One region of the Methylobacterium sp. Ger2507 genome, then DNA from elsewhere that is predicted to be linked to it. Evidence: predicted binding sites of a transcription regulator. Region 1 holds the regulator's gene; each other region holds the start of a gene.
What was found. Region 1 encodes PhoB, which activates phosphate uptake and scavenging genes when phosphate is short. Its sites were predicted from a motif close to TGTCATNNANCTGTCAT; they were not measured.

Region 1 (6,143 bases):
CTTCGCCGCCTGGTCGAGCTATGCCGACATCGCCTTCCAGCAGGTCGTGTCGATGGTCGAATCCGATATCGATTTCACCCTGAACAGCATCGACGGTCTCGGCAAGGTCGTCGGGAATGCGACCTATTCCTATAGCGGACAGCGCCTTCAATCCGTGACCGTCGCCTTCGACAGTGGAGAAGGATGGCACACGGCGAAGGGCCGCGTCGTCAGCAATCAGAACGTCGATCTTTCCGCCGTCGCCCTTCACGAGATCGGGCATGCGATCGGGCTCGACCACTACAATGCCAAGCCGGAGGTGATGAACGCCATCCTGGATCCCACCATCTCCAGCCTCGCGGCCGGCGACATCGCGGGCGTCCAGGCGCTGTACGGCGCTCGCAGCGCCCCGATTCAGGCAGCACCGCCCGCCCTGGTCGTGCAGGCCGAGGTCACGGCTGTGCACCGTTTCTACGACACTAAGACCGGGGACCATTTCTACACCACGAGCGGCGCCGAGAAGGCGCAGATCCTGCAGACCCTGCCGTGGTTCACCTACGAGGGAACCCCGTGGGCGACCCCGAGCCAGGGAGCCGACACCATCGACGTGTTCCGGTTCTTCGACACCGGCACGACCGCGCATTTCTTCACGACCAGCGTCGGCGAGCGCGACCAGATCATCAAGACCAACCCGTCCTACAAATACGAGGGCGTCGCGTTCGAGGCCTACGCGGATGCCAGCGCGCCCGGCACCGTGACGCTGGAGCGGTTCTTCAACACCAAGACCGGCCAGCATCACTTCGCCGGCAATGCCGAGGAGGCCGCCGGCATCAACCAGGGCGCTGCCGGTGCGGGCTGGATCGACGAGGGCAAGGGCTTCACCGTGCACGCGCCCAGCGACGGCATGCTGTTCGCCTGACTGCGTGGTAACGGCCGCCCTACTCGCCCTCTGCCTCGAACATCTCGTCGAAGGAATAGCCCGAGCCGCGCACGGTGCGGATCGGGTCGCTCTGGCGCGGACGGTTCAGGGCCTTGCGCAGGCGGCCGACATGGACGTCGACGGTGCGCTCGTCGATGTAGACGTCGTGGCCCCAGACCCCATCGAGGAGCTGCTCGCGGGAAAACACCCGGCCGGGGCTCTGCATCAGGAACTCGAGCAGCTTGAACTCGGTCGGCCCGAGATGGATCTCGCGGCCCTCGCGGCGAATGCGGTGGCTGACCCGGTCGAGCTCGATGTCGCCGGCCACCAGCAGGTTGGCCACGTGGGCGGGCTTGGCCCGACGCAGCAGCGCGCGCACCCGCGCCAGCAGTTCCGGCACCGAGAACGGCTTGACGATGTAGTCGTCGGCGCCCGTGCCGAGACCGCGGATGCGGTCGCCCTCCTCGCCGCGCGCCGTGAGCATGATCACCGGCAGGCGCTCGGTCTCGCGCCGGGCCCGGATGCGGCGGCACAGCTCGATGCCCGACAGGGCCGGCAGCATCCAGTCGAGCAGGACGAGGTCGGGGACCTGCTCCTGCAGGCGCAGGTCCGCCTCGTCGCCGCGCGCGGCGGAATCGACGATGAAGCCCTCGGCCTCGAGGTTGTAGCGGAGGAGGAGGGTCAGGGCCTCCTCGTCCTCGACGATCAGGATACGCGTACTCATCGTGCGCTTTCGATCAGGCGGAGTCAGGCCGCGCCGGGCATGTCCACCGTGGCGTAGTTGGACGCGTCGTTCTTGGGTCGCTCCCGCTCCGCCAGCAGGTTCTCGCCGGTGACCAGGTAGTGGATCGTCTCGGCGATGTTGGTGGTGTGATCGCCGATGCGCTCGATGTTCTTGGCCACGAACAGCAGGTGGGTACAGAACGAGATGTTGCGCGGGTCCTCCATCATGTAGGTCAGGAGTTCGCGGAACAGCGAGTTGTAGAGCGCGTCGATGGCGTCGTCGCGCTCCCACACGTCGAGCGCCGCCTTGATGTCGCGGCTGGCATAGGCGTCGAGCACGTCCTTGAGCTGCTCCTGCACGAGGTCGCTCATGTGCTGGACGCCGATGACGATCTTCTGCGGCTGGATCTGGTCGGCGATGGCCACGACGCGCTTGGCGACGTTCTTGGCGAGATCGCCGATGCGCTCGATATCGTTCGAGACGCGGATCGCCGTCACCGTCTCGCGCAGGTCGATGGCCAGCGGCTGGCGCCGGGCGATCAGCAGGATCGCCCGCTCCTCGATCTCGCGCTGAAGGGTGTCGAGGCGGGTATCGGCCGCGATGACGGCCTGAGCCAGGGGAGAGTCGCGGCGCACCAGGGCCTCGCCGGCCTCGGTCATCATCTTCTCGGCGATGCCGCCCATCTCGGAGATCGAGCGGCGCAGGTTCTCAAGATCCGTGTCGTAGGATTTGACGATGTGGTCGGGCATGGGTCGCACTCCTCGGTCGGGCCCGCCTGTCCGGTGCCCGCCACGGCATGGGATCTGGCATGGGTTCTGGCATGGGGTCTGGCGTGGACCGGATCAGCCGAAGCGGCCGGTGATGTAGTCCTGGGTCTGGCGCTTCTCCGGATTCATGAAGATGCGCGTGGTGGGTCCGAACTCCACCAGTTCGCCGAGATACATGAAGGCGGTGAACTGCGAGATGCGCGCCGCCTGCTGCATGTTGTGGGTCACGATGACAATGGTGAATTCCGAGCGCAGCTGCTCGATCAGCTCCTCGATGCGACCGGTCGAGATCGGGTCGAGGGCCGAGGTCGGCTCGTCGAACAGGATCACCTCCGGGCGCTGGGCCACGGTGCGGGCGATGCAGAGGCGCTGCTGCTGACCGCCGGACAGGCCCATGCCGGATTGCTTGAGCTTGTCCTTGACCTCGTCCCAGAGGGCGGCCTTGCGGAGCGATTCCTCGACGCGCACGTCGAGGTCGGCCTTGGGCAGCTTCTCGTAGAGGCGCAGGCCGAAGGCGACGTTGTCGTAGATCGACATCGGGAACGGCGTCGGCTTCTGGAACACCATGCCGATGCGCGAGCGCAGCTCGTTCAGGTCGACGTTGGAATCCAGCACGTTCTGGCCGTCGAGGAGGATTTCGCCCTCCGCCCGCTGGTCCGGATACAGGCTGTAGATGCGGTTGAAGGTGCGCAGCAGGGTCGACTTCCCGCAGCCGGACGGGCCGATCAGCGCCGTCACCTGGCGGTCGTGGAAGTTGAGGTTGACCGACTTCAGGCCGTGGAAGCTGCCGTAGTAGAAGTTCAGGTCCTTGACGGCGATGCGGATCGGCGAGGTCTCGTCGGCCTTGTGGCGTCCGGTGAGCTGCGCGGAGGTGATCCCGGGGGCGGCGTTCATCGGTTCAGCATCCTGTCGAGCGAAGGGGAGGAAGCGGGAGGCGGGGCGCTGGAGGTCAGCGCGACCGCTCGGTCTTGATGACGAACCGGGCCACGATCGACAGGGCGAGGATCGTGACCGTGATCAGGAGGGCGCCGGCCCAGGCGAGCTGCTGCCAGTTCTGGTAGGGCGAGAGCGCGAACTGGTAGATCATCACCGGCAGGTTCGGGACGCCGCCCATCAGGTTGGCGGAGAACCAGCTGTTGTTGTTGAGCGCCGTGAACAGGAGCGGCGCCGTCTCGCCGGCGATGCGGGCGAGCGCCAGGATGATGCCGGTGACGATGCCGGCGCTGGCCCCGCGCCAGGTGATGCTCTTGATCACGATGGAGGGCGGCGCGCCGAGCGCCGCGCCGGCTTCGCGCAGGGTCGAGGGCACGAGGCGCAGCATGTCCTCGGTGGTGCGCACGATGACCGGGGTGGCGATGATGGCGAGCGCCACGGCGCCGGCCCAGCCCGAATAGGAGCCCATCGGGCGCACCATCAGGGTGTAGACGAACAGGCCGATGAGGATCGAGGGCGCCGACAGAAGGATGTCGTTCAGGAAGCGGATGACATCGGCGAGCTTCGAGTTGCGGCCGTACTCGGCCAGGAAGGTGCCGGCCATCACGCCGACCGGGGTCGCCACCAGGATGGCCAGGACGGTCATCACGAGGCTGCCCAGGATGGCGTTGGCGATGCCGCCGCCCTCGGAGCCGGGTCCCGGCGTCGGCTCGGTGAAGAGCATCGGCGAGAAGCCCTTGATGCCCTCGACCACCAGCATGAACAGGATCGAGCCGAGCACGACGATGCCGACCAGCGTGGCGATCGTGCTGGCCAGGATCAGGGTCCGGTCGGCGATCCGGCGGCCCGAGCGGACCCGGCTGATCCGGGCCGGCGTGGCAGTGAGGGGGTTGGCGGTGAGGGGGTTGGCGGCGTCCATGATGGGGTTCCTGACGTCTCGAAGCGCGGGGTCGCGGGCCTTGGGGCGATCCGGCTTCAGGCGACCTTGGCGCGGCGGGTGAGGATGCGGGCGATGATCAGGACGAAGAAGGTGATCACGAAGAGGATGCAGCCCAGCGCCATCAGGGAGTTCAGCTGCAGGCCGTCGGCCTCGTTGAACTCGTTGGCGATGCGCGACGCGATGGTGGAGCCCGGATCGAAGACCGAACCCGAGAGCCGGTTGGCGTTGCCGATGACGAAGGTCACCGCCATGGTCTCGCCGAGCGCCCGGCCGAGGCCGAGCATGATCGCGCCGATGATCGAGACCGAGGCCTGCGGCACCAGCACGTGGCGCACCACCTCCCAGGTGGTGCAGCCGATGCCGTAGGCGCTCTCGCGCAGCACGGTCGGGATCTGGTCGAGCATGTCGCGGGTGATCGAGGCCACGAAGGGCACGATCATGATGGCGAGGATGATGCCGGCGGTGAGGATGCCGACGCCGGAGGGCACGCGGGCGTAGAACAGGGTGCCGACGATGGGCATCCCCTCGACCAGGTTCGAGACCGGCACCTGCACGAAGCGGGCGAACAGGGGGGCGAACACGAACAGGCCCCACATGCCGTAGATGATGCTCGGCACCGAGGCGAGAAGCTCGATGGTCATCGAGACCGGCTTGCGGGCCCAGCCGGGGCAAAGCTGGGTCAGGTAGACCGCGATGCCGAGCGACAGCGGCACGCCGATCAGCAGGGCGAGGACCGCCGAGGCCAGGGTGCCCACGATGGCCACCAGGGCGCCGTACTGCTCCTGCCCGATATTCCAGGTGCTGGAGGTGATGAAGCCGAAGCCGAACTCGTTGAAGGCCGGCCAGGCGCCGTAGGCGATGGAGCCCAGGATGCCGGCCAGGAAGAGGAGCACCAGGAGGGCCGAGCCGTAGGAGGCCGTGCGGAACAGGCTGTCGCCGAGGCCGCCGGGCTTCTTGCGGACCGAGGCGCGGTCCCGCGTCAGGGCGATCTGGTCAGTCAAGGCGGCCATCCGAGTGTCTTCTCTTCACCGGGCGGCGTCCTACCCTGCGCCGGGCGTCGGCGCGAGAGGGGATCACCGGATCGTTGCCAGGGGGGGTGCGCCGGCCGAACCCGGCGTCGTGACGCCGGGCCGGTCTGGCACGCTTGCGCGAGGTGGCTCGCCCCGCGGGGCTCGCTGGCCGCGCGGGGTGGCTCGCCCCCGCGGGGCTCGCGGGCCGGAGCCCGCGAGGGTTTCGGCTCACATGTTGAAGACGGGCTTGCCGTCCTTGCCCTTGATCTCCTTCCACGCGTCGTGGATCTGGCTCACGACGGCGTCGGGCAGCGGCACGTAGTCGAGGTCGACCGCGAGCTTGTCGCCATTCTTGTAGGCCCAGTCGAAGAACTTCAGGACTTCGGCCGTGCGGGCCGGGTCGGTCGGGTCCTTGTGGACGAGGATGAAGGTCGCGGCGGTGATCGGCCAGGCATCGTCGCCGGGCTCGTTGGTCAGCGAGATGCCGAAGCCGGGGGCGGCTTTCCAATCGGCGCTGGCGGCGGCGGCCTGGAAGGCCTTGTCGTCGGGCTGCGGGAACTTGCCGGCCTTGTTCTGGATCAGAGCGTAGCTGAGCTTGTTCTGCTTGGCGTAGGCCGACTCGACGTAGCCGATGGCGTTCGGGACCTGCTTGACGGTGGCGGTGACGCCCTCGTTGCCCTTGCCGCCCTGGCCCACGGGCCAGCTGATGGTGGTGGCCGAACCGTAATCCTTCTTCCAGGGCTCGGAGACCTGGGACAGGTAGGTGGTGAAGATGTTGGTCGTGCCGGAGGCATCCGAGCGGTAGACCGGGGTGATGTTGGAATCGGGCAGCTTCAGGCCCTCATTCAGCTTGGCGATGCGGGCATCCGAC
Region 2 (6,143 bases), 3.3 Mb from region 1:
CTGACCCTGTCCTTCGTGCTGGGCGGTGTCGCCTGCGGGTTCGTCGCCCTCTGTTACGCCGAACTCGCCGCGATGGTGCCGGCCTCGGGCAGCACCTACACCTACACTTCTGCAACCCTGGGCGAGGCCTGCGCCTGGATCATCGGATGGGACTTGGTCCTCGAATACGCCATGAGCGCCGCCACCGTGGCGGTTGGCTGGTCGGGGTATGTCCGCTCGCTGCTGAGTACGGCGGGCCTCCACCTGCCCCCTGCCCTCACGGCGGCCCCCTTCAGTCCCCTCCCCGGCAGTGCGACGGCGTGGTTCGACCTGCCGGCGGCCCTCCTTATTGGTCTGCTGACGCTGCTCCTGGTGCGCGGAAATCGCGGATCGACCCGGGTGAACGCCGTGATGGTGGTGATCAAGATAATCATCATCCTGGCCTTCGTGGGCATCGGCGCGGCTCACGTCGATACGGGCCTGTGGTCGCCGCTGGTACCGGAGAACACTGGCACCTTCGGGGAGTTCGGGTGGAGCGGGGTCCTGCGGGGAGCCGGCGTGGTGTTCTTCGCCTTCATCGGCTTCGAGACGATCTCGACGGCGGCGGGCGAAACGCGGCAGCCGCAGCGCGACGCGCCAATCGGTCTCCTGGGGTCGCTGGCGATCAGCACGGTACTCTACGTGGCGGTGGCGGCCGTGCTGACCGGCCTCGTGCCCTACAGAGCCCTCGACGTGCCCGATCCAATCGCCAAGGCCGTCGAGGTGATCGGGCTCGGCCCCTTCTCGGCGGCAATCAAGGTCGGGGCGATCCTGGGCCTGACGACATCGGCACTGGCCGCGCTCTACGGACAGGCCCGAATTTTCTACGCGATGGCGCGCGACGGTCTGCTGCCTCCGGCATTCGCACGGGTGCACCCGCGCTTCCGGACGCCGGCCACGAGCCAGATCACAATCGGCATCGTCACCGCCCTCGTGGCGGGGCTGGTGCCCATCGATCTTCTCGGCGAACTGGTGAGCATTGGAACGCTCTTCGCCTTCATCGTGATCTGTACGGCTGCGTTGGTTCTGCGTCGGACGGAGCCGGATCGACAGCGTCCCTTCCGGGTGCCGGGTATGCCGGTTGTGCCGGTGCTCGGCATCCTGTCCTGTCTCGGCCTGATGCTCGGTCTGCCGGGAGACACCTGGCTGCGTCTGGCCGTCTGGCTCGCCATCGGGCTGGCGATCTACTTCGGCTACGGCCGAAAGGCGGCACGGTTGCACCGCGCCGCTGGGCCGAAGCCTCGCGAGGCCTCGGCGGCCTGAACTCAGGAGTAGTGGCGCGGGCTCGGGCGGCCGGAGTACCGGCGACGCAGGTAAGAAACGAGCTTCGGGAGCAGGAAGGCGACAAGCAGCTTGCGCATGAGGAGCGATCTCCGGTTCCGGGGTGGGGCGGCCCGTAGGCCACCGCGTTGCAGAACCAATGCGGCGGCCGGCTCACGCGTTCCGAAGTTGGCTCACGCAATCGGCCGATGATCCGGGATGGGCGGCCCGCCACCACCAGCCGGGACGCCGCTGCCGGTCCGGCGAACGATCACCGCCTGCACGCAATAGCCCCCGAAGCGCTGGCGCACGCACGCTTCGGCACCTGTTCTCGCCGCTGCGTCCGCGACCACCTGCGGCAGGGTCGCGCGCGGCGTCACCGAGAAGGCCGCGAGCCAGCGGTTGAGGAGCGCCCGGGCCGGCCGCGGTAGGCCGGCCTGCCCACCAAAATCCACCACGTGGAGCTGCCCTTCGGGTGCGAGATGGCCGACGGCTTCCGCCAGGACCCGCTCCCAGGGCGGAATCATCGACAGGGCGTAGGAGATGAGGATCCGATCGTAAGCGTCCTGCCCGAACAGGGCCGTGGGGTCGAAAGCCGTGGCGTCTCCGCGCGCGAGGCTGATGCGCCCGTCGAGCCCGGCTCGCGCGACGCCGCGGGCGGCGGTGTCGAGCATCGCCGCCGAGACGTCGAGGCCGTGGCAGGCAGCGCCCGGATAGGTCTGGGCGATGCGCACGAGGTTGCGTCCGGTACCGCAGCCGATCTCCAGCACAGAGCCGCCTGCCGGCACGGCAAGTTCGGCGATCGTCTGGTCACGGCCCAGAAGATAGAACTTCCGGCTGGCGTCGTAGAGGTGGCGCTGGCGCCGGTACATCCGGTCCATCGCATGCGCGGCATCGTTCATACGGCACGCAGGCGGTAGAGATGGAAGCCGCCGTAGATCGCCGAGCGGTCGCGCGTCACGGCGGCGCGGCTCTCGGCCTCGGCGTAGTCCCAGGCGTTCAGGATTGCCTCCGGCACGCGGCCGGGCAGGCAGCGCTCGTCGGCCGCCGTCCGGAAGATCACCCGCGCCCCGGGCCGCGCGGTCCGGGTGATCTCGGTCCACAAGGCGGTCAGGTCGGCATCGCTCATCCAGTCCTGCGCGTCGAGCAGCACGTAGGCATCGGCGCTCTTGTCCGGGCTCCCGGCCAGGAACGCCGTCATCGATTGCTGGCGATAGCTCACCCGACCGGCCCGTGCCCGCAAGGTCTCGAAGTGGCGTGGCTGAAGATAGGGCGGCAGTGCTGCGTCGGAGCCCGGCGCGTAGCCCCGGCCGAAGGCCTGCCAGGCGAAGTAATTCCGGTCGAGATCGAAGTTGCAGGCGAGGCGCTCCAGCCGGTGCCGCAGCACGTCGACCATGCCGCCTGGGCGGTCCTTGGCCAGCGCCGTATACTGGGCCGGCGGAATCCCGAGGCCGTAGAGGGAGGCCGGGCGCCGGATCAGCCAGCGCACGAGGCGCTTGTCGAACAGAGGGGCCACGTGTGCGGCGAACAGGGCGCGCTGTTCCTCCCGGTTGCGGGCCTTCAGGACGGCGGAGAGGTCGCAGCCATAGAGGCGAGCCAGCCGATGCCCGGTGCCGATGAAGCGCCCGAGCAGCCCGTGCCGGAAGATGTTCTTGGAGAAGGCCGCGATGCGTCGACGCCCGTCGAGGCGCCGCGTCTCCCAGTAGGCGCGAGAGGCCGCGTCGAGGTGCGGGGCGATGTGCGCGTCGTAGGCGGCCACGTTGTCCGCAGTGTCGGCGCGCCCGAAGAAGCGCAGGTAGGTCTCCGAATCGGGAAATCGGGTCAAAGCCGCGACCTTGAGGCGCCCCAGGGCGATATGCGCCCCGTTGAGGTCGACCGCACTGATGCGCGCCGGATCGGCAGTGAGGTAGGACAGCACGTTGCAACTGCCCGACGCGATGGCGACCACGTGGTCCTGTGGCGTCAGGGCCAGGGCCTCCATGTCGACTGCAGGGTCCTCCCAGATCTGCGGATAGACCAATCCACTGAAGGCCAGGGTGAACAGCCGCTCGGCGAAGCCGGCGCGGGACAGCGCTCGGCTGCGGTGAACGGCCTGGGTCAGGCCGAGGCTGGTTTCGCGGCGGACCGCCCGTGCTGCGGAGTTCATGCGGGCTCTCGGGCTGTCCATCAGGGATGATGGACGCCGCCCCTACGCTGCGCGCATGACCGGGCGGTGACACGCCAACGGATGATCGCGATCGACGGCGAACCATTCCGGCGAATGTTGTCTCGCAGAAACGCCCGATCCGAGGACGGGACGCGGGCCGGTGGATGCGCATGCCGATGGGGCTGCCCGCTTACAGGTGCAGGGTCAGTGTCACCGGCGCATGATCGGAGGGCCGCTCCCAGCCCCGGACATGGCGCGCCACCGTCAGGTCGCGGACTGTCCCGGCCAGGTCCGGGGAGACCCAGGCATGGTCGAGGCGCCGGCCCTTGTCGGCCGCCGCCCAGTCGGGGGAGCGATAGCTCCACCACGTATAGATCTTCGTCGGCTCCGGAACGAGCAGGCGGGCGGTGTCGATCCAGCCCGCTTCTCCCCGCAGGGTCTCCAGCCGCTCGGTCTCGATGGGCGTGTGGCTCACCACGTCGAGGAGCTGTCTGTGGGACCAGACATCGTGCTCCAGCGGAGCCACGTTCAGATCCCCCACCAGGATCGCCGGGCCGCTGCCCCGCCGGCCCCCCCAGGCGCGCAAGGCGTCCAGAAAATCGAGCTTGTGCGCGAATTTCGGGTTGAGGGCGCGGTCCGGCACGTCGCCCCCGGCCGGCACGTAGAAATCGTGCAACACGATCCCCGCTGCCTTCCCGGCCTCCGGCCCCAGCATGGCCGAGATGTGGCGCGCATCCTGGCGCTCGCAGAAGGCCATGACGTCACGGGCGACGAGCGGGAAGCGCGACAGGATCGCGACGCCGTTATAGCCCTTCTGACCGGCGAACACGACGTGTTCGTAGCCCGACCCGCGCAGGGCCTTCAGCGGAAACGCGTCGTCCGGGCACTTTGTCTCCTGCAGGCAGAGCACGTCTGGCTGCGCCTCCGCCAGGAAGCGCAGAACCGAATCGATGCGCAGCCGCACCGAGTTGATGTTCCAGGAGGTGACGGTCAGGCGCACGGCGTTCGGCTCGCGTGAAACTGGAAAGTGTTTAAAGGATCGTCCGCGCGACGGCGGCGGGCCGGCATAGACCGGATCGCCGCCGCCGTCGCCGGGGAAATGCCGCGCCAGAGGCTCATGATCCGCGAGGGATCGCGCGTCGGGCGAGATCGAGGGATTGTCACGTGTCGCGCATCCGTTCCGCGCTTTTCAATGCCTACTGGGCCGGCTGGACCGCCCTGTTCATCCTGCCGCTGGCGGTGCTTGCCCTTCTGGGCGCACCGGCACGGCCCATCCGCGCCTTCACCCGCCTGTGGTCGCGCGGGATCCTATTCGGCCTCGCCCGCATCATCGGGCTGACCTACGTCGAGGAAGGCCGCAGCCGCATCCCGGCCGAGCCCTGCCTCATCGTGGCCAACCATCAGTCCGCCTGGGAGACCCTGGCCTTCCTCGTTCTGGTGCCGAACGTTGCCATCGTGGCCAAGCGCGAACTGGTGGCCATCCCCATCGTCGGATGGTTCCTGCGTCGCTCGCCGATGATCATCATCGACCGGGCCAACGGCACCCAGGCCCTCCGGGTGATGATCGACGAGAGTCGCGCGGCGATCGCGCAAGGACGTTCGGTGCTGATGTTTCCCGAGGGCACCCGCGGCGGCATCGACGAGCCCGTCCAGTTCAAGCGCGGCGTCGAACTGCTCTACGCCAAGCTGGGGCTCAGTGTGCTGCCGGTGGCGGTGAATTCCGGTCTGTTCTGGCCTCACGGCGGCGCCCGCCACAGCCCTGGGACCGTGACGGTGAGCTACCTGGCTCCCCTGCCCCCCGGCCTGACAGGCGCCGAGTTCATGCGTGGCACGCAAGGGGCGATCGATGCCGAGCTGAACCGCTGGCGGACATCGGGGGCCTCGGCGATGACGATGGCGAGCGCCGAGGCCTCGTAAGGCGCGGGCGAATGCCCTAGGGCTCCAGGCCCTCGGCCTTGCGCCGGGCGGTGCGACGGCGCTCGACGCGGGCCACAGAGAAGATCGAGGCCTCGTAAAGCAGCAGCATGGGGATCGCCAGGGAGAGCTGCGAGATCACGTCCGGCGGCGTCAGGATGGCGGCGGCCACGAAGACGAGGACGATGGCGTAACGGCGCTTTTCGCGCAGGAACGCCGTGTCGATCACGCCGATCTGCCCGAGCAGGGTCAGGATTACCGGCAGCTGGAACGCGATGCCGAAGGCGAAGATCAGCGTCATGATGAGCGAGAGGTACTCGTCCACCTTCGGCAGGAGGGCGATCGTCGCCTCGCCCGGCTGCCCGATCTGCTGCAGCGAAACCGAGAATTGGATCAGCAGCGGCATCGCCAGGAAGAACACCACCAGTGCGCCGAGGATGAAGAACACCGGCGTCGCCACGAGGTAGGGCAGGAAGGCCTGACGCTCGTTGCGGTAGAGGCCCGGGGCCACGAAGGCGTAGACCTGGGTGGCGATCACCGGGAAGGCCAGGAAGCCGGCCCCGAAGACGCTGAGCTTGATGTTGGTGAAGACCTGCTCGAGGAAGTGCGTCGCGATAAGCTTGGCGTTCTCGACACCGACCACCGAGACGTAGGGGTAGACGAGAATGTTGTAGATGTGCCGCGAAAAGAAGAAGCACCCGAAGAACATCACCACGAAGGCGGCCAGCGACTTGATCAGCCGCGACCTTAGTTCGATGAGGTGGTCGAGGAGCGGGGCCCGCGAGGCTTCGATCTCGGCGTCGTC
Region 3 (6,143 bases), 3.4 Mb from region 1:
GCCCATCCAGCTGATCAGCGGCATCAGCGGGAAGATCCAGGCGATGCCGAGGAGGGCGTACAGCACCGCCTGCACGGGGGCCGGCGTCTGCGAGATGCGGCTGTCGGCCAGCGCCATCGCGAGCGGCGCGTAGAGGATGATGAAGGCCAGCATCACGATCGTGCCGATCAGCGAGCGGGTGCGGCGGCGCATCGGCCAGGTCCTTGCAGCGAACGGGGGCTCCCGCCGGGGTAGAGCCCCGGGCCCCCGATGGCAACGGCCGCGCCCGCGACCCTTTTGGCATCCCGTGCCGTCAGAGTTCCGACGAGCGGTTCGACAGCTCCATCCGCAATTGCCGGGCGGCCTCCTGCAGGGCGGCATCGCGCCGGCGCCGGGGCCGGGGCACGGTGATGGGCATCTCGGCGGCGAGGTGGCCCGGGCTGCCGGCCAGCACCACCACCCGGTCGGCCAGGGTGACCGCCTCGTCGATGTCGTGGGTGACGAACAGGATGGTCTTGCCCGTCGCCGCCTGGATGCGCTGCAACTCGTCCTGCAGGCCCTCGCGGGTGAAGCTGTCGAGCGCCGAGAACGGCTCGTCCATCAGGAGCACGTCGGGGTCGACCGCGAGCGCCCGCGCGATGGCGACGCGCTGGCGCTGGCCGCCGGAGAGCTGGTGCGGCCAGCGCTGCCCCAGATCGCCGAGACCGACGAGGTCGAGCATCGCCTGCGCCTTGGCCAGGCGCTCGGCCTTCGACAGGCCGCTGCCCTCGAGCCCGAAGGCCACGTTGGCGATGACCCGGCGCCAGGGCAGCAGCCGCGCATCCTGGAACACCAGGGCCATCGGCGTGCGGCAGCCCGGCCGGGCCTCGATCCGCACGGTGCCGGCGCTGGGCTGGGCCAGCCCGATCAGCACCCGCAGCACCGTCGACTTGCCGACGCCGGATTCGCCCACGATGACGAGGAACTCGCCCCGCGCCACCGCGAGGTCGAGGTCCCGCAGGATGACCGTCCGGGCGCCGTCGCGCGCGTAGGCGAGTTCCAGCCCCGCGATGGAGATGATCGGCTCGGACATCAGGCGCGCCACCGGAGAAGCCAGCCCTGGAGGGCGACGAAGGCCGTATCGAACAGGCCGTAGAGGGCGGCCATGGTGAGCATGTAGACCACGACGATGTCGGTTGAGAGCAGGCTGGAGGCCTGCATCATCCGGGCGCCGACGCCGGGCACGCCGAAGATCTCGGCGGCCACCACCGCCATCCAGGCCTGGCCGAGCGCGGTCCGCAGGCCGACCAGGATGCCGGGGGTGGCGGCCGGCAGCAGGATCTTGGTGAGCCGCGCCCAGGGCGAGCTGAAGCCGAAGGCCTGGGCCACCTCGACGAGGTCGCGGTCGACGCCCCGCACCGCCCCCTGCGTGGCGAAGAACACGATCCAGAACACCCCGATGGCGATGATGAAGACGGCCGCCTCCGGCTGGACGCCGAACCAGATGATGGCGAACGGCACCCAGGCCAGGCCCGGAATCGGCCGCAGCAGGCGCACGATCCAGGCGGTGAAGGCCTCGAAGCCCCGGAACATGCCGCTGAGCAGGCCGAGCCCGATGCCGGCTCCCGCCCCGACCCCGAGGCCCGCCACGTAGTGGCTCAGGCTCGACAGCACCGCCTCGCCCCAGACCCCGAGGCGGACCTCGTTGAGGAAGGCGGCCGGAATGGTGCTCGGCGGCGGCAGGAAGGCCGGGTTGATCAGGCCGAGGCGCGGCATGGCCTCCCAGAACAGCAGGAAGGCGAGGAGCCCCGCCGCCGCCAGGGCTGTCGAGCGCAGGGCCGTCATCGGCGGGCCACCGGCGCGGCGCGCCCGGGCGAGAAGGGTCTGGAGATCATCGGGCGGCTTAAGCTCGGCAAGTTGGGCTCGGCAAGAGGTTGGCGTCCGGGGAGAGGTTGGCGTCCGGGGAGAGGGAGCTGAGAGAGAGGCGGGTTCGACGAGGTCACCCGCCCTGGGGTGGGCCGGATCAGGCCCCGTAATAGTCCCGATACCACGCCACGAAGGCGGCGATCCCGGTGCTCAGCGGGGTGTCCGGCACGGCGCCGACGAGGGCGCGCAGCAGATCGGTGCTGGCCTCGGTGCGCGGCACGTCGCCGGGGGGCAGGGGCTGGAGGATGCGTTCGGCGCGGCGCCCCAGGGCGCGCTCCAGTTCGTCGATCATCGCGTCGATGCGGACCGGGCGCCCCCCGCCGATATTGACCAGCCGGAACGGCGCCACCGGACTCAAGGTGTCGCCGGGACAGACCGGCCCCTCGGCGGGCGCCGGCGGCCGGTCCATCAGGCCCCGGATCGCCGCCACGAGGTCGTCCACGTAGGTGAAGTCGCGCTCGGCCGCACCTCCGGCATAGACCGTGATCGGCGCGCCGGCCAGGATCTTGGCGGTGAACAGGAACAGGGCCATGTCCGGCCGACCCCAGGGGCCGTAGACGGTGAAGAACCGGAACGCCGTGGTCGGAATCGCGAACAGGTGGCTATAGGCATGCGCCATCACCTCGCCGGCCAGCTTGGAGGCGGCGTAGAGGGTGAGCGGTGTCACCGCCGGGTCGGTCTCGCGGAACGGCAGCGCCGTGTTGCCGCCATAGGCCGAGCTGGTGGAGGCGAACAGGAGGTGGCGCACCGGATGCGCCCGCACCGCCTCGATCAGGTTGGCCATGCCGACGAGGTTGGCCTCCACGTAGGCCCCGGGATTCTCCAGGCTGTGGCGCACGCCCGCCTGAGCCGCGAGATGCACGACGATGTCGGGCGCGGCCCGTTCGACCGCCTCCCGCAGGGCACCCGGGGTCTCCAGCCGGGCCTCGACGGCGGTGAAATCCGGGCTCCGCGCGAGGTCGGCATGGCGCGCCCGCTTCAAAGCGACGTCGTAATAATCGCTGAACCCGTCGAACCCGGTCACGGCGTGGCCCTCCGCGAGGAGACGCCGCGCGAGATGGTAGCCGATGAAGCCGGCGGTGCCGGTCACGAAGACGCGCATGCAATCCCTTGCGGCCGTCCGAACCGGATCGCGCCTGCCCCCGACCTACACGCAGCGCCGCGCGACCTCAAGAAAGCGGGGGGTGCGGGCGATTCCGGCGGCCGCGACGCGGCCCTCCGCCCGAGAATGGCTGTTGGATTCATCCCGCGCTCTCGGGTGCGCTGACGCGATTCGCCCAGGCGCGGGTTCGCCCCTCCCTCTCTGCGGAGCAGGCGAGAGAGGGGTGCCTGCGGAGCAGGCGGGAGAGGGGGCGACTTCTCCGAACCGCGCGTTCCCCTCTTGCGGGACGGCGTGCCGGCCCGATCCGCTACGCGGGCCACCCGCTCCCGCAGGGGCGACTGGATTCACCCAACTCTGACGGGGCAAACCTCGATCGGGAACAGTGTGATGGCGGTCATCTGCGGGTGGGCGTGAGACGCACCGGGTCTCCCTCTGCTGGAAGGAAAGGGGACCCCTGCAGCCCGCGCGTTGTGGGAAGGCCGTAGCCCAACGGGGGATAGGGCGACGCGCGCGAAATCCACGTCCTGCGAGCCGGTTGGCGGCGAATCCCCCAGCCCTCAGAACACCTGCCGCAGGACGAAGAACAATCCGCCCGCCAGGGTGATGGCGGCCGGCAGGGTCAGGACCCAGGCGAGCGCCATGTTGCGCACGGTGGCGACCTGGAGGCCCGAGCCGTTGGCCGCCATGGTGCCGGCAACGCCGCTCGACAGGATGTGGGTGGTGGAGACCGGCAGGCCGTAGAGTTCGGCGAGCCCGATCGTGCCGGCGGCCACCATCTCGGCCGAGGCGCCCTGGGCGTAGGTCAGGTGGGTCTTGCCGATGCGCGCGCCCACCGTGACGACGATGCGCTTCCAGCCCACCATGGTGCCGAGGCCGAGCGCCAGGGCGACGCAGACCTTCACCCAGGTCGGGATGTAGCGGGTACCGTCGTTGAGGAGGCCGGCATAGGCCTTGAGCACCTTGCCCTCGGCCTCCGGGAAGCCCGCCCCGGTGCCCGGCAGGAGGCGCACCGCGTCGGCGGCAAGGTACATGTCGTTGCGCAGATTCGGGGTGGCGGCGGCCGGCACCTGCCGGATCGCGCCGTGGCGCTGGACCGAGGCGGCGATATCCTCCGAGAGGGCGGCGAGCGCCGCGTAGACGGCAGGCGTGTTCAGCGCCTTCGTGCGCAGGGCCTCGGCGACCTGGACCCGGGCGGCGGCCGCGTCGGGGGGCGCCATGGTCCCGGCCCGGGCGGCGAACACCGCGCGCGCATCCTGCGACTGCTTCACGAAAACCGGCGTCATGTCGTCCGACATGGTGCGGTTGAGGGCATAGGCGGTGGGCGCCGCGCCGATCAGGATCAGCATGATCAGGCCCATGCCCTTCTGGCCGTCATTGCCGCCGTGGAAGAACGACACCAGGGTGCAGGTGAGAATGAGCAGGCCGCGGATCCAGAGCGGGGGCGGGGCCTCGCCCGCAGGCGCCTCGTACAGGTCCCGGCGCTTGACGACGGCCTTCATGGCCACGAGCAGCAGGGCCGCCAGGACGAAGCCGAGGACGGGCGAGATCAGCAGCCCCTCCAGCACCGTCACCGCCTGCCCCCACTCGACGCCGGAGGTACCCTGGCCCTCGGGCGCCATCAGCTGGTTGGCGAGGCCGACGCCGATCACCGAGCCGATCAGGGCGTGCGAGGAGGAGTTCGGCAGGCCGAGCGCCCAGGTGCCGAGATTCCACAGGATCGCGGCGATCAGCAGGGAGAAGATCATCGCGTAGCCGGCCGACGACCCGACCTGCAGGATCAGCTCCACCGGCAGCAGGGTGACGATGGCGTAGGCTACCGCGCCGGAGGACAGCATCACCCCGAGGAAGTTGAAGGCGCCGGACCAGATCACCGCGACCAGCGGCGGCAGGGCATGGGTGTAGATCACCGTCGCCACCGCGTTGGCGGTGTCGTGAAAGCCGTTCACGAACTCGAAGGCCAGGGCGATCAGGAGAGCCAGCGCCAGCAGCGCAAAGGCTCCGATCGCCAGCGGTGTCTCACCGACCGCGTTCATGTCGTGAACGAGGCTGTATCCCGCATAGGCGAGGCCGCCGAGGAGGACGAGCGCGAACCCGATCAGGCCCGAGACGTGGAGGCGCCCGTCGAGCTGCGGCCCGCCATCCAAGCCGATCGGTCGCCCGGCGGCGATCACGGGGGATAGGCGCGCGTCGGACATGATTCGGGCCCTCGCGAGTCATTCACGCCAGCGGGATGATCCACCGACGCCCCTCGCATGGTCCGCCTCTAGGAGTCGCGTGTCACAGTTCGATGACAGGCCGGGATTCGTCTTCCGCAACAGGGATGAGACCCGCCGTCCCAGCCGTGCGAACTGGGCGATGCGGTGCCGGCCCCTGTCCCGGAAGCCGGGAAACCTGTGCGCTGCAACGCATCCATGCGTCGGCACTTGTTTGCCGGAGCCCAAACCCCAGATATAACAGCATCATGACGCTGTCGCGCCCGGTTCGGTCGCGTGTCCGACCCGATCCGGGTCGGCGAATCTCCCGAGACGTGCGGCGGTGCATCCTTCGTACCCGTGCGGATCGGGGGGCCTTTCGGACGCGACGCGCTTCTCATCTGCCACATTCCGCAGGGCTCAGCCCGCGAAAGCCAGTCCGCGAGTCATTCGATCCATGAACCAGCTTGTCCGCATGTCACAGGTCGGCGAGGCCGATGCCATCGCCGAGCCCTCCGCCGAGCTGCGGGTGCCGTTCGCGCAGTCCGGCGCCTTCGTGTGCAAGTTCATCATCGGCGAGCCCAATGACCGCGCCGTCTGCTGCGGCGCCCCCGCGCCGGACGGCAAGAGCTGGTGCGCCTTCCACCGCCGCATCGTGTTCGAGCCGGCCCGGCCCGGCCGCCTGCGCTGACGCGCGCGCCCGTCCAACCCGCTCTCCACCCCGATTTCCCGAACCCCGCCGGTGCTGCCGGCGGGGTTTTTCGTTGCGGTGCGCCGGCTCGGTCTAGTCGTCGCTGTCGTCCTCGATCGGGCGGTAGGTGCGCAGGCGCCGTCCGTCGGGGAACTCGACGCTGCGGGAGCGCACCACGAGGTAGCCGGCTTCCTGGGCCTGCCGGATGCGGCGGGCGCGATCGTCTCCGTCCACGAAGGCGCCGGTCGCCTCCGCGCGCGATCCGTCGCCATAG

Region 2: ACV7NL_RS16875 (BtaA family protein) is a predicted target of PhoB. The motif match lies at 3,480-3,496, and genes of this name have one in related genera.
Region 3: ACV7NL_RS17610 (inorganic phosphate transporter) is a predicted target of PhoB. The motif match lies at 5,263-5,279, and genes of this name have one in related genera.

Annotation. Positions count from the first base shown of each region.
Region 1 covers NZ_JBUYVC010000001.1:377,134-383,276, forward strand. Annotated here, with positions in the region: gene ACV7NL_RS01755 (matrixin family metalloprotease) at 1-898, shown strand, start outside; gene phoB (phosphate regulon transcriptional regulator PhoB) at 918-1,622, opposite strand; gene phoU (phosphate signaling complex protein PhoU) at 1,646-2,371, opposite strand; gene pstB (phosphate ABC transporter ATP-binding protein PstB) at 2,465-3,283, opposite strand; gene pstA (phosphate ABC transporter permease PstA) at 3,339-4,241, opposite strand; gene pstC (phosphate ABC transporter permease subunit PstC) at 4,298-5,272, opposite strand; gene pstS (phosphate ABC transporter substrate-binding protein PstS) at 5,501-6,143, opposite strand, start outside.
Region 2 covers NZ_JBUYVC010000001.1:3,657,884-3,664,026, forward strand. Annotated here, with positions in the region: gene ACV7NL_RS16865 (amino acid permease) at 1-1,281, shown strand, start outside; gene ACV7NL_RS16870 (class I SAM-dependent methyltransferase) at 1,473-2,180, opposite strand; gene ACV7NL_RS16875 (BtaA family protein) at 2,177-3,424, opposite strand; gene xth (exodeoxyribonuclease III) at 3,615-4,424, opposite strand; gene ACV7NL_RS16885 (lysophospholipid acyltransferase family protein) at 4,589-5,341, shown strand; gene tatC (twin-arginine translocase subunit TatC) at 5,358-6,143, opposite strand, start outside.
Region 3 covers NZ_JBUYVC010000001.1:3,823,589-3,829,731, reverse strand. Annotated here, with positions in the region: gene ACV7NL_RS17630 (DUF2842 domain-containing protein) at 1-192, opposite strand, end outside; gene ACV7NL_RS17625 (ABC transporter ATP-binding protein) at 293-1,051, opposite strand; gene ACV7NL_RS17620 (ABC transporter permease) at 1,051-1,803, opposite strand; gene ACV7NL_RS17615 (NAD-dependent epimerase/dehydratase family protein) at 1,982-2,986, opposite strand; gene ACV7NL_RS17610 (inorganic phosphate transporter) at 3,544-5,181, opposite strand; gene ACV7NL_RS17605 (GcrA family cell cycle regulator) at 5,522-5,869, shown strand; gene ACV7NL_RS17600 (hypothetical protein) at 5,963-6,143, opposite strand, start outside.